DNA from 2 places in the Arthrobacter sp. 01T425 genome. Region 1 is predicted to be linked to the other one. Evidence: riboswitches for the same ligand, from Rfam matches in the RefSeq annotation. Region 1 holds a riboswitch; the other holds the start of a gene.

Region 1 (5,261 bases):
CCGGTGTGCGCATCCGCGTCGCCGGGACGTAGCCCGGCACCCAGACGCCCGCACCGATGAGCATGTCCCGCGCCTCGGCCAGGACCCGGTCCGGCGGTCCGTCAATCAAGACCGCGGAGTCCGTGGCGGACCCTGGCTGCAGCACCACGATCCTGTCCACCAGGTCTTTCCAGACCCCCACCCGGTGCTCCACGACCACCAGCGTGGCGCCTGTCCGGTCCAGGCAGCGGCCCACAGCGTCGCGGACCTCCAGGACGCCCGTGGGGTCGAGGTTGGCGGTCGGCTCGTCGAGCAGCAGCAGCCCTGGCCGCATCGCGAGGATCCCGGCGAGCGCGAGCCGTTGCTTTTGGCCGCCGGAGAGGGCCGCCGTCGGGTGGTCCAGCGGCAGCTGTCCCAGCCCGACGTCGTCGAGGGCCTCGCGCACGCGCGGCCAGATCTCCGCCGCCGGGACGGCGAGGTTCTCCGCCCCGAAGGCGACGTCGTCGCCGAGGCGGGAGAGCACCACCTGCGTTTCCGGGTCCTGCTGCACCAGCCCGGCGCGGCCGCGCTGCGCCCGTGGCGCGGCACCGTCGATCAGGAGGCTGCCGGTCTCGTCTGTGTTCTCGGCGTCGCCGGAGTCGCCGGGGTCCCCGGAGTCGCCGGCCGCGCCGTCGCCCAGAACGCCGGCCAGGGCGTGGAGCAGCGTCGACTTGCCGGCGCCGGAGGGCCCCAGCAGGAGCACGCGCTCCCCCGGCCGGATGTCCAGGTCAAGGCCGCTGACGGCGGGCCTGGTCCGTCCGGCATGCCGCCAGCCCCAGCCGCGGGCCGTGACGGCGGCCGGCCGGACGCCCGGTGAAGATCTCATGATTCTCTGCAGGATTCAGCGACGGGGCTCAGGAGAAGACGGGCTCCGTGGCGGCCTTGCGGGAGGCAAAGGAGCCCAGCACTCCGGTTTTCGCCAGGCCGCGGGTGGCGAGCCAGGCCAGTCCGCCGGCAATCACTGCGCCGGAGATCGTGGTGAAGACGATGTAGGCGAGCTTGTCGCCGGCTTCGTAGGCGATGTTCCAGCCCCACGGCAGGAAGGAGTCGTTCAGGCCGCAGAAGAGGCCAGCGCCGGCGCCGGCCAGCACGGAGACGGGCAGGTTGAACTTCTTGTAGAGGAAGGCCGCGAAGACCAGTTCGGCGCCGAGGCCCTGCAGGATGCCGGAGATCAGCACCGTGGTGCCGTACTGCGAACCCATGATGAGCTCGCCGGTGGCCGCGACGGTTTCGCAGAAGAGTGCGGCGCCCGGCTTGCGGATGATGAGCATGCCCAGCACCGCCGGGATCATCCAGCCGCCGGCGTAGAGTCCGCTCAACGGCGGGTAGACCGCGTTGACCGGAGTCGAGATCAGGTTCGCGCCCTGGGACCAGGCCCAGAAAATGACGCCGCCGGCAACGGCGATCAACGCGGCCACCACAATGTCCACCACGCGCCAGCTGTAGTTGCGCCGGGCGGATGAACGGCTGGCGGAACCATGCTGTGCTGAAATATCTGTCATGTCGTCCTCCTGAGGAACAGGAGGGGAGGGTGCGCCGGCCGGTCTCGGCTTCCGCCGCCCTCCGCGCACCCTGAGAACTCGACTCCCTTGCGCCGGTACTAACCGGATCAGGTTCGAGGGTCTGCGGCTGTCCGCACTCTCAGCGCCCACCAAAGGTTTCCCCGGATTGTTCCGGCGATGCCCGACGGCGGCGCTCCCCTGTCGTAATTATTTTCGCCCTTGTGGGCTGGCTCAGTTTACACCCGGACGGCCGGGTTTTCAGTGGTGTGCCGTCACAATCGTGGACCGGACGGCGGCAGTCCCGGCGGCCCGGAAATCCCTCTTGGTAGAGTCGTCGTGCCGGACCCCCGGACCCGCCAGCGGGCGGCCTCGTCACCCACCGGAAAGCTGGAATATTTTGTCGCACACACCGGTCACCCAAGATCCCTCCGGGGAATACGATCCCGACTCCAATGAGCCGCAGCCGCGGGGTTCCCTGGCGGCGCTCATTGGCCGCGTGCTGGCCGAGATAGAGGCGCTCCAGTTCGCGTCGTTCAGCAAGGATGACGCCCTGGACCTCGGGCTCCTCCTTGTCGAGCTGGGCAGGCAACGCTCGCTGCCCATCGCCGTCGACATCACCAAAGGTGAGCAGGTGCTCTTCCACGCCGCGCTGGACGGCGCCACACCGGACAATGAGCGCTGGATCAACGCCAAAAAGCGCACCGCCCTGCGGTACGAGGTCCCGTCCCTGCTGGTGGGCCTCCGGGCCCGCGCTGCCGGCGGAAGGATCGAGGACAACGCCTGGTGGGATCAGTCGGAGTTCGCCGCCCACGGCGGGGCGTTTCCCATCTACGTGCGCGGCACGGGCGCCGTCGCCGTCGTCACCGTCTCCGGCCTGCCCCAGAAGGCGGATCACGAACTCGTGGTCGAGGCCCTGCGGATGGTCCTCACCCCGGAACGCTAGGCTAGGGGAAAACCGTTCCCGTCCCAAGGAGACCGAAGAATGAACATCCTCATCAAGCTGCTCGGCACCGGCGTCAGCCTCCTGGCCGGCTTTGCCGGCACCAAGCTGGTGGACACCATGTGGGAAAAGTCCACGGGCAACAAGCCGCCCAAGGGCCAGGAGGACGACGTTCCCACCACCCTGCGCTCGGCCCTGACGTTCGCCCTGATCTCCGCCTCGGTCAGCGCCATCATCCAGGTGCTCGCCAACCGCGGCACCCAGCGCGCGATCACCCGCTTCGCCAAGACCCAGGACGTCGTCTGACCTGACGCGACTGGCCGCGGCGCCCGCCGCGGCAGTCGAAGGCCCCGGCCGGGTCCGCCTGGCCGGACGGGGGCGACGTGCCGGCCGGGTCCGCCTGGCCGGACGGGGGCGACGTGCCGGCCGGGTCCGCCGGGCCGGACGGGGGCTCAGCGGTCGTCGTCGTCCGCTCCGTGCGTGGCCGCCTGCTGGGCGGCCTTCTGGACTACCGCCTCGAGCTCGTCGGAGCTCAGCAGCTCCGGGTGCAGGTGCTTGGTCCGGTAGCCGGCCCGGCCCACCATGTGGGCGGACACGGGGACGGTGAGCAGCTGGAAGAGCCAGGCCACCAGCAGGACGGGCCACACCGACCAGGTGCGCATCTGCAGGCCGAGGGCCGCCAGCAGCAGGAACAGGCCGAGGACCTGCGGTTTGGTGGCCGCGTGCATCCTGCTCATGAGGTCCGGGAATCGCAGCAGCCCGATGGCGGCCGCGAGGGACATCAGGGCTCCTGTCACCATGAACACGGCGGAGACGGCGTCGATCACTGTGTCAGGATTCACGGACGCCCTCCCGCCTGTCGGCCACGAACCGGGCCACGGTGACCGAGCCGACGAAGCCGATCAGGGAAATCGCAACGAGCAGCATCAGGTTGTTCAGGTGCCGGTTGGCGGCCATGTCGATGCACAGGGCCGCGCCGAAGATGGCCAGCAGCACGTCGGCGGCCAGAACCCGGTCCAGCAGCGAGGGCCCCCGCGCGATCCGGACGATCGCCCCCGCGGCGGCCAGGGACAGTACGACGGCGGTCACCGTCAGGACGGTCTGCATCATGCGGCGGTCTCCTGTGTCAGGGCGGAAAGTTCGGCTTTGGTCCCCATGATCCGGATCAGCCCGGCCTCGGTGTCCCGGACCTCTTTGCGCAGCTTGGCCGCGTCCTCGGCATTGCGGACGTTGATGCCGTGGATGTAGAGCGTGGACGTCGACCTGTCCACCTCCACCACGAGGGACCCGGGAATCAGCGAGATCACGTGCCCGGTGGCCGTGACCAGGAGGTCCGAATGGCTTCGGAGCGGCACGGCTACGACCGCGCTGACCACATTGGGGCCGCGGACCACGGCCAGGTACAGGACCTGGAAGCTTGCCGCGACGACTTTTCCGAGGAAGATGAGGGCGAACGGCACGGCGCGGAGCACGTTGAAGCGGCCGCCGAGTTCCACCGGGGGCAGATAGAAAATGCGCGCCACGAGCACCGCGATGAGGGCGCCGAAGAGGAGATTGCCCGGGCTGAAGTTCTGCCAGAGCGCGCCCCAGACAAAGACGAGCCAGACCAGCAGCGGCAGTTCCTGGCGCAGCGAGATCCTTTTCCGGTTCATTTTCCGCCGCCCTCCCGGACCTGCACCGGGTGGAGCGACGGGGGCACCGGCGGCACGGGCGCGTCCGGGCCGAGCACGGCCTGGATGTAGGAGGTCCGGTCCAGCATCTCCTGGGCGGACTGGTCGGCCACCCTGAACAGCGGCCCGGCAAAGACCGTCAGGGCCACGCCAAAGACCACCAGGCCCAAGGTGGAGCCCACCATGGTGCGGGGCAGCAGGGTCACATTCGTCTTGCCGGCCCGGTCACCCGTGGCGGAGTCGGCCGGCGCTGCCAGGAGCACCGGATCGGGGTGTTCGGCGTCCCCGGGCTTGCGCCAGAACGCCCGGTTCCAGACCCTCGCGATCGCCAGCAGGGTCAGCAGGCTCGTCAGCACGCCGCCGATCACCAGGGCGTAGGCCAGCGGCGTCCCCAGTTCCACGCCTGCCTGAAGCAGCCCCAGCTTGCCCAGGAAACCCGAGAACGGCGGGATTCCGGCGAGGTTCATGGCGGGAATGAAGAACAGGACCCCCAATACCGGGGAGAGCTTGGCCAGTCCTGCCACGCGGTCCATGGACGAGCTGCCGCCGCGGCGTTCAATCAGGCCGGTCACCAGGAACAGGCTGGTCTGGACAGTGATGTGGTGGGCCACGTAGAACACCGCGGCGCCCAGACCGGCCACGGTGGACATGGCCAGGCCGAACACCATGTAGCCAATATGGCTGACCAGGGTGAAGGACAGGAGCCTCTTGATGTCACTTTGGGCCAGGGCGCCGAGGATGCCCACCACCATGGTCAGCAGCGCCGCGACCATGAGCGGGGCGTTGAGCGCATCCCCCGGGAATAGCAGCGTTTCCGTGCGGACCATCGCATAGACGCCCACCTTGGTCAGCAGCCCGGCAAACACCGCGGTGACCGGGGCCGGGGCGGTGGGGTAGGAGTCAGGGAGCCAGAAGGACAGCGGGAAGACGGCGGCCTTGATGCCGAAGGCCACCAGCAGCATGACGTGCAGCAGCGTCCGGGTGCCCTGGTCGAGGTCGCCGAGCTTGATGGCGAGGTCCGCCATGTTGATGGTTCCGGTGGCGCCGTAGATCATGGCGATCGCGATCAGGAACAGCACCGAGGACACGACGGAGACCACCACGTAGGTCACGCCGGCCCGGATGCGCGGG
Region 2 (5,261 bases), on a different contig from region 1:
ACGTGCACCAGGGCGGCGCACCGCTCGACGTGGCGTAGGAAGTGGTGGCCCAGGCCCTTCCCCTCGCTGGCACCCTCGATCAGGCCGGGGACGTCGGCAATGGTGAAGCGGACTTCACCGGCCTGGACGACACCCAGGTTGGGGATGAGGGTGGTGAAGGGATAGTCCGCGATCTTGGGCCGGGCGGCGGACATTGCGGCGATCAAGCTGGACTTGCCGGCGGAGGGGAAGCCGACGAGGGCGATGTCGGCGATGGACTTCAGTTCCAGGACGACGTCGCTGGATTCGCCTTCGATGCCGAGCAGCGCGAAGCCGGGCGCGCGGCGCTTCTGGGAGGACAGCGAGGCGTTGCCGAGGCCGCCAATCCCGCCGGCGGCGGCGATGTATTCGTCGCCTTCGGCCACGAGGTCGGCGATGACTTCGCCGGACTTGGACTTCACCACGGTGCCCACCGGCACCGGAAGGATCAGGGTTTCGCCGTTTTTGCCGCCGCGCCAGTCGCCCATGCCAGGGCCGCCGTTGGTGGCGTGCCGGTGGGGCGCGTGGTGGTAGTCGAGCAGGGTGGTGGTCTGGGGGTCAACGCGCAGGATGACGTCGCCGCCGTTGCCGCCGTTGCCGCCGTCGGGACCGCCGAGGGGCTTGAACTTCTCGCGGTGGACGGAGACACAGCCGTGGCCGCCGGTACCGCCGGATACGTGCAGTACTACCCGGTCTACAAAGCTCGCCACGTGGATCTCCTCAGTGCTGTTCCCCGGACCCCCAAAGAGGCCCAAGATGATTGTAATGCGGTTAAAACACCGGTGGAGCGGACCTAATGGCCCGCCCCACCGATTTAGAACTTATTGTTACTCTGCAGCTGCAGCAGCCACGATGTTCACAACGCGGCGACCACGGCGGGTGCCGAACTCGACAGCACCGGGGGTCAGGGCGAACAGGGTGTCGTCCCCGCCGCGGCCTACGCCGGCGCCCGGGTGGAAGTGAGTGCCGCGCTGGCGGACGATGATCTCGCCTGCGGAAACTACCTGGCCACCGAAGCGCTTGACGCCGAGGTACTGGGCGTTGGAGTCACGACCGTTGCGAGTGGAACTCGCGCCTTTTTTATGTGCCATTTGAAATGCCTGCCTTCAAAAATTCTGGGGAATCTGCTGGAACCTGAACAGTAACGAAGAGTTACTTGATACCGGTGATCTTGACCTTGGTCAGTTCCTGACGGTGGCCCTGACGCTTCTTGTAACCGGTCTTGTTCTTGAACTTCTGGATGACGATCTTCGGACCACGGAGGTCTTCGAGGATCTCAGCCGTAACCGTTACCTTGGCCAGGTCCGCAGCAGCAGACGTGACTTTGTCACCGTCCACCAGGAGCAGTGCGGGCAACTCAAAGGTGCTGCCGGCTCCACCGGGGACGCGGTTCAGGGTAACGAAGTCTCCAATGGAAACCTTCTCTTGGCGGCCGCCTGCGCGGACAATCGCGTACACCACTGGGGAACTCACTTCTCTCGACGTTTATTACTAGATTTGCGTGCGGAACCAGGGGCCAAATTCTTTGGACCGGCTCACGCTGTGCCTCAACGCCGGTGGATTCCTCGGGGGAACCCATGAGCTATCCCCGGAACAAATCCATTTGAAATTCCAAGCGGACCGTTCTCAGGGTCATAACCCAAGTGTTGGCGTAAGCACCGAAGATCTAGAATACGCTAATTTTGCCTTCGGCCGCAAATGAGGCTGGTTCCGGCGGGTAGTCCGTGATAGGCGCCACAACATCTTGATGCAAAGTCCCTGCCAATGTTCTTGGCCGGGATCTTGACCATCTTGAGCTGTGTTGCCGCAACGACTTCCGGAACCGTGCCCCACCATCGTACCGGTAGTCCGGACCAGCTCGCGTCAGGCGTACAGCCGCGGCGCGTCGAAGAAGTCCACTTCGTAGCGCGATGACTGCCGGAAAGCCAGGGCCATGGCCTGCCGCTCGCTCTCCGATGCCCGCCCGGCCGCCGTGTCCGTGTACGCGATGGCCTGCCGGGTCGCGGCGGCGAAGTCCTCGTCGGCGTAGGTCCGCAGCCAGCCGGCGTATGGGTGCTCCCCGGGGGCGCCGCCGGCCAGGAACTCCCGGTGCAGCGTGGAACCGACCTCGGCGTAGAGCCAGAAGCAGGGCAGCGCCGCCGCCACGAGGACGCCATAGCTGCCGGAGACAGAGGCGGCCAGCAGGTGGTCCACATACGCTTTCGTGACCGGGCCCAGGGTGGAGGCCGTGAGGCGCGTGCTGAGCCAGGAACGGTGCAGCTCGGATTCGACCTCCAGGCAGGTCTGCGCCGAACGGGCCCAGAACAGCTGCTCGGCCTCGGTGGGGGCAATCGCCGCGGCCCGGGCCAGGACCCGGGAGTAGCCGTTGAGGTAGATGGCGTCCTGGGCGAGGTAGTACGCGAACTCGTGCTCGGGCAAGGTGCCGTCGGCCAGTCCGCGGACGAAGTCCAGGGCGTAGATCGCCTCAAGATCGCCCGCGGCTCCTGCGCGCAGGGCTGCGGCGAACTCCCCCGCCGCCGGACCCTGCCCGGCCTGGAGGTGCTGCAGGTGGTGGAAGTGGTGGACCGGGCCGGTGCCGGAGCCGACGTCCAGGGCCGAGGCTCCGCGGAGCGCGCCCAGCAGCCACGGCTTGACTTCCCGCAGCGTCGCTTCCCAGTCCCCCACCCTGGCCTGCACAGTGGCCATGGCCGAGGACAGGGAGCAGCCGGTGCCGTGGCTGTTGCGCGTCGCGATCCGCTCCCCCGGCACCACCACCGTTTCCTGGCCGAGCAGGCCGCCGGTGTTGACCAGCGCATCCGGGCAGCCGGTGCCGGCGCCGTGGCCGGCGGCGTCGTGGGCATCGGCGTCGTGGGCATGCCCGTCCCCCGGCCCGGCGCCCTGGAGGTGTCCGCCCTTAACCAGGACGGTGGTGCCGGTCAGGGCGGCCAGCCGCTTGCCCTGCGCCAGGGCCTCGGACCACTCGGCAGCGACGGGTTCCTTGAGCAGGATGGCGAGTTCGGCGAGGTTGGGCGTGATGAGGTCCGCCAGCGGCAGGAGGGCCTGCAGGGCGGCCTCGGCCGATTCCTGCAGGAGCCGGTCACCGCTGGTGGCGACCATCACCGGGTCCAGGACCATGACGGCGGGGCGCACCTTTTCCAGCCAGCCGCGGACGGCGTCGATCACGGCGGCGTCACCGAGCATGCCGATCTTGACGGCGTCGATGCCGATGTCGTCGCTGATGGCGTCCAGCTGCGCCGTGAGGAACGACGCCGGGGGGACGTGGACGGCGCGCACGCCCTGCGTGTTCTGCGCTGTCAGGGCGGTGATGGCGGCCATGCCGTAGCCTCCGTTCGCCGCGATGCTCTTCAGGTCGGCCTGGATTCCGGCCCCGCCGGAGGGATCGGAGCCGGCGATGGCCAGCACGCGGGGAATGCGCGGCGGGGCCGGCAGAGACTCGTTGTGCAGAAAATTGGGCGGGAGGAACTCGGACGGATTCGATTTCGCGGACAAGGAAGACATCCCTTCGCCGGTGCTAACCGGACAGGTTCAACGGGTCTGGATCTCAGCCGGCCCGATGCCCGGCACCCCGTGTCAGTGTTCCAGCCTAGCCCTTGCCACCCGGAGGACCCGTTAACGCACGAGCGGGCCCGGGCCCGGGCGGACGTATGTTACGTCTGCCCTGACCCGGACCCGCGGCCCGACCAGTCGAAATAATGACCGGACGGGGACGTGGTCAGTCGCGGAGGACTACAGCTCCGACGCCGGCACGCCGACGCCGAGGATGATCGGCTCGTTGCCGGCCGGGATGGACGCAGGCCCGGCCGCGGCGGGAGCCTTGGCCTCGTGGACGGATCCGGCCGCGGCCGGCCGGGTTGCCTCGCGGTGCTCCACGGAGGTTTCGTTGGCTGCGCCCTGGGCGCGGCTGGCACTCCGGTTGCGGCGCCCGCGGCGGCCGCGCAGCGTCGTGGTGTCAGCTGTGCGTGACGACGGCGCCTCCGCAGCGCGGACGGCCGACGGCGCCTCGGGCGCCGTGGCTTCCGGTGCGGCAACAGCTGCTGCCTGACCGGCCGCCAGGCCGGCGGCCTGGTCCGGCTTGCCGGCCTCGGCTTCGCCCAGGTTTGCGAAGGCCTCGGTCAGCAGGTCCAGGGTCAGGGCCGGTGACGGCGCGTCCTCCGCGTGCTCGACGAAGGGCAGGGCCACCTGCTCGCCGCCAAACGTCAGCACCGTTGCGGGGCGGCCGGCTGCCTCGTCGGCGGCTGCGAGCTGCGTGACGGCGTCGACGGCGGCCTGGCGGGCCCCGGCGTCGCTGGCTGCGGCTGCCTCCCCGTCGTGCAGGTGCGCGGCGTGCGCCGCGGCAGCGATGTTGGCCAGCGCGGCACGGGTGGCCTCGGCCTTGGCGTGGCGTTCGGCCTCGGTGGGTTCGGCGTGGACGGGCGCGGGTGCGGTCGGCGCGGTCTCTCCGCCCTGGCCTCCCCGGCCGCGGCGACGGCTCTTGCGTTCCGGGCGGGCAGCAGGCTGCGCCTCGGTGCGCGGCACATAGTGCTCCGCGGCGACCGTGTTGGCGCGGCGGTGCTCCACCGGCTCGTCGTGGGTGACGATGCCGCGGCCCGCACATGTTTCGCACTGTTCGCCGAAGACTTCCAGCAGCCCGGTGCCCATCCGCTTGCGGGTCATCTGCACGAGGCCCAGCGAGGTCACCTCGGCCACCTGGTGCTTGGTGCGGTCCCGGCCCAGGCACTCCACCATGCGGCGCAGCACGAGGTCGCGGTTGGATTCGAGCACCATGTCGATGAAGTCGATCACGATGATGCCGCCAATATCGCGCAGGCGCAGCTGCCGGACGACTTCCTCGGCCGCTTCCAGGTTGTTCTTGGTGACGGTTTCCTCGAGGTTGCCGCCGGAGCCGGTGAATTTGCCGGTGTTGACGTCCACCACGGTCATGGCTTCGGTGCGGTCGATCACGAGCGAACCGCCCGAGGGCAGGAAGACCTTCCGGTCCAGGGCCTTGTGGATCTGCTCGTCGATGCGCCAGGCCGCGAAGATGTCCGTGTCCTTGGTCCACTTCTCGAGCCGGCCCACGAGGTCCGGCGCGACGTAGGTGACGTAGGCCTCGATGGTGTCCCAGGCTTCCTCGCCGGAGACGATCAGCTTGGAGAAGTCCTCGTTGAAGACGTCCCGGACCACCTTGATGGTCAGGTCAGGTTCGCCGTAGAGCAGCTCGGGGGCGAGGATCTTGGTGGACGTCGACTGGCTCTCGATGCCTT

The links. Region 1 has a riboswitch for thiamine pyrophosphate ahead of AC1DNG_RS08025 (ECF transporter S component). Riboswitches for the same ligand answer to the same signal wherever they lie in the genome.
Region 2: another riboswitch for thiamine pyrophosphate. It lies ahead of AC1DNG_RS00395 (bifunctional hydroxymethylpyrimidine kinase/phosphomethylpyrimidine kinase); the one in region 1 lies ahead of AC1DNG_RS08025 (ECF transporter S component).

The regions. Positions count from the first base shown of each region.
Region 1 covers NZ_JBFTPY010000005.1:70,978-76,238, reverse strand. Annotated here, with positions in the region: gene AC1DNG_RS08030 (ABC transporter ATP-binding protein) at 1-844, opposite strand, end outside; gene AC1DNG_RS08025 (ECF transporter S component) at 873-1,520, opposite strand; TPP riboswitch at 1,587-1,730, opposite strand; gene AC1DNG_RS08020 (heme-degrading domain-containing protein) at 1,918-2,463, shown strand; gene AC1DNG_RS08015 (DUF4235 domain-containing protein) at 2,503-2,766, shown strand; gene mnhG (monovalent cation/H(+) antiporter subunit G) at 2,913-3,260, opposite strand; gene AC1DNG_RS08005 (MrpF/PhaF family protein) at 3,292-3,570, opposite strand; gene AC1DNG_RS08000 (Na+/H+ antiporter subunit E) at 3,567-4,112, opposite strand; gene AC1DNG_RS07995 (Na+/H+ antiporter subunit D) at 4,109-5,261, opposite strand, start outside.
Region 2 covers NZ_JBFTPY010000001.1:74,976-80,236, reverse strand. Annotated here, with positions in the region: gene obgE (GTPase ObgE) at 1-728, opposite strand, end outside; gene rpmA (50S ribosomal protein L27) at 846-1,109, opposite strand; gene rplU (50S ribosomal protein L21) at 1,171-1,479, opposite strand; gene AC1DNG_RS00395 (bifunctional hydroxymethylpyrimidine kinase/phosphomethylpyrimidine kinase) at 1,882-3,429, opposite strand; TPP riboswitch at 3,499-3,596, opposite strand; gene AC1DNG_RS00390 (Rne/Rng family ribonuclease) at 3,745-5,261, opposite strand, start outside.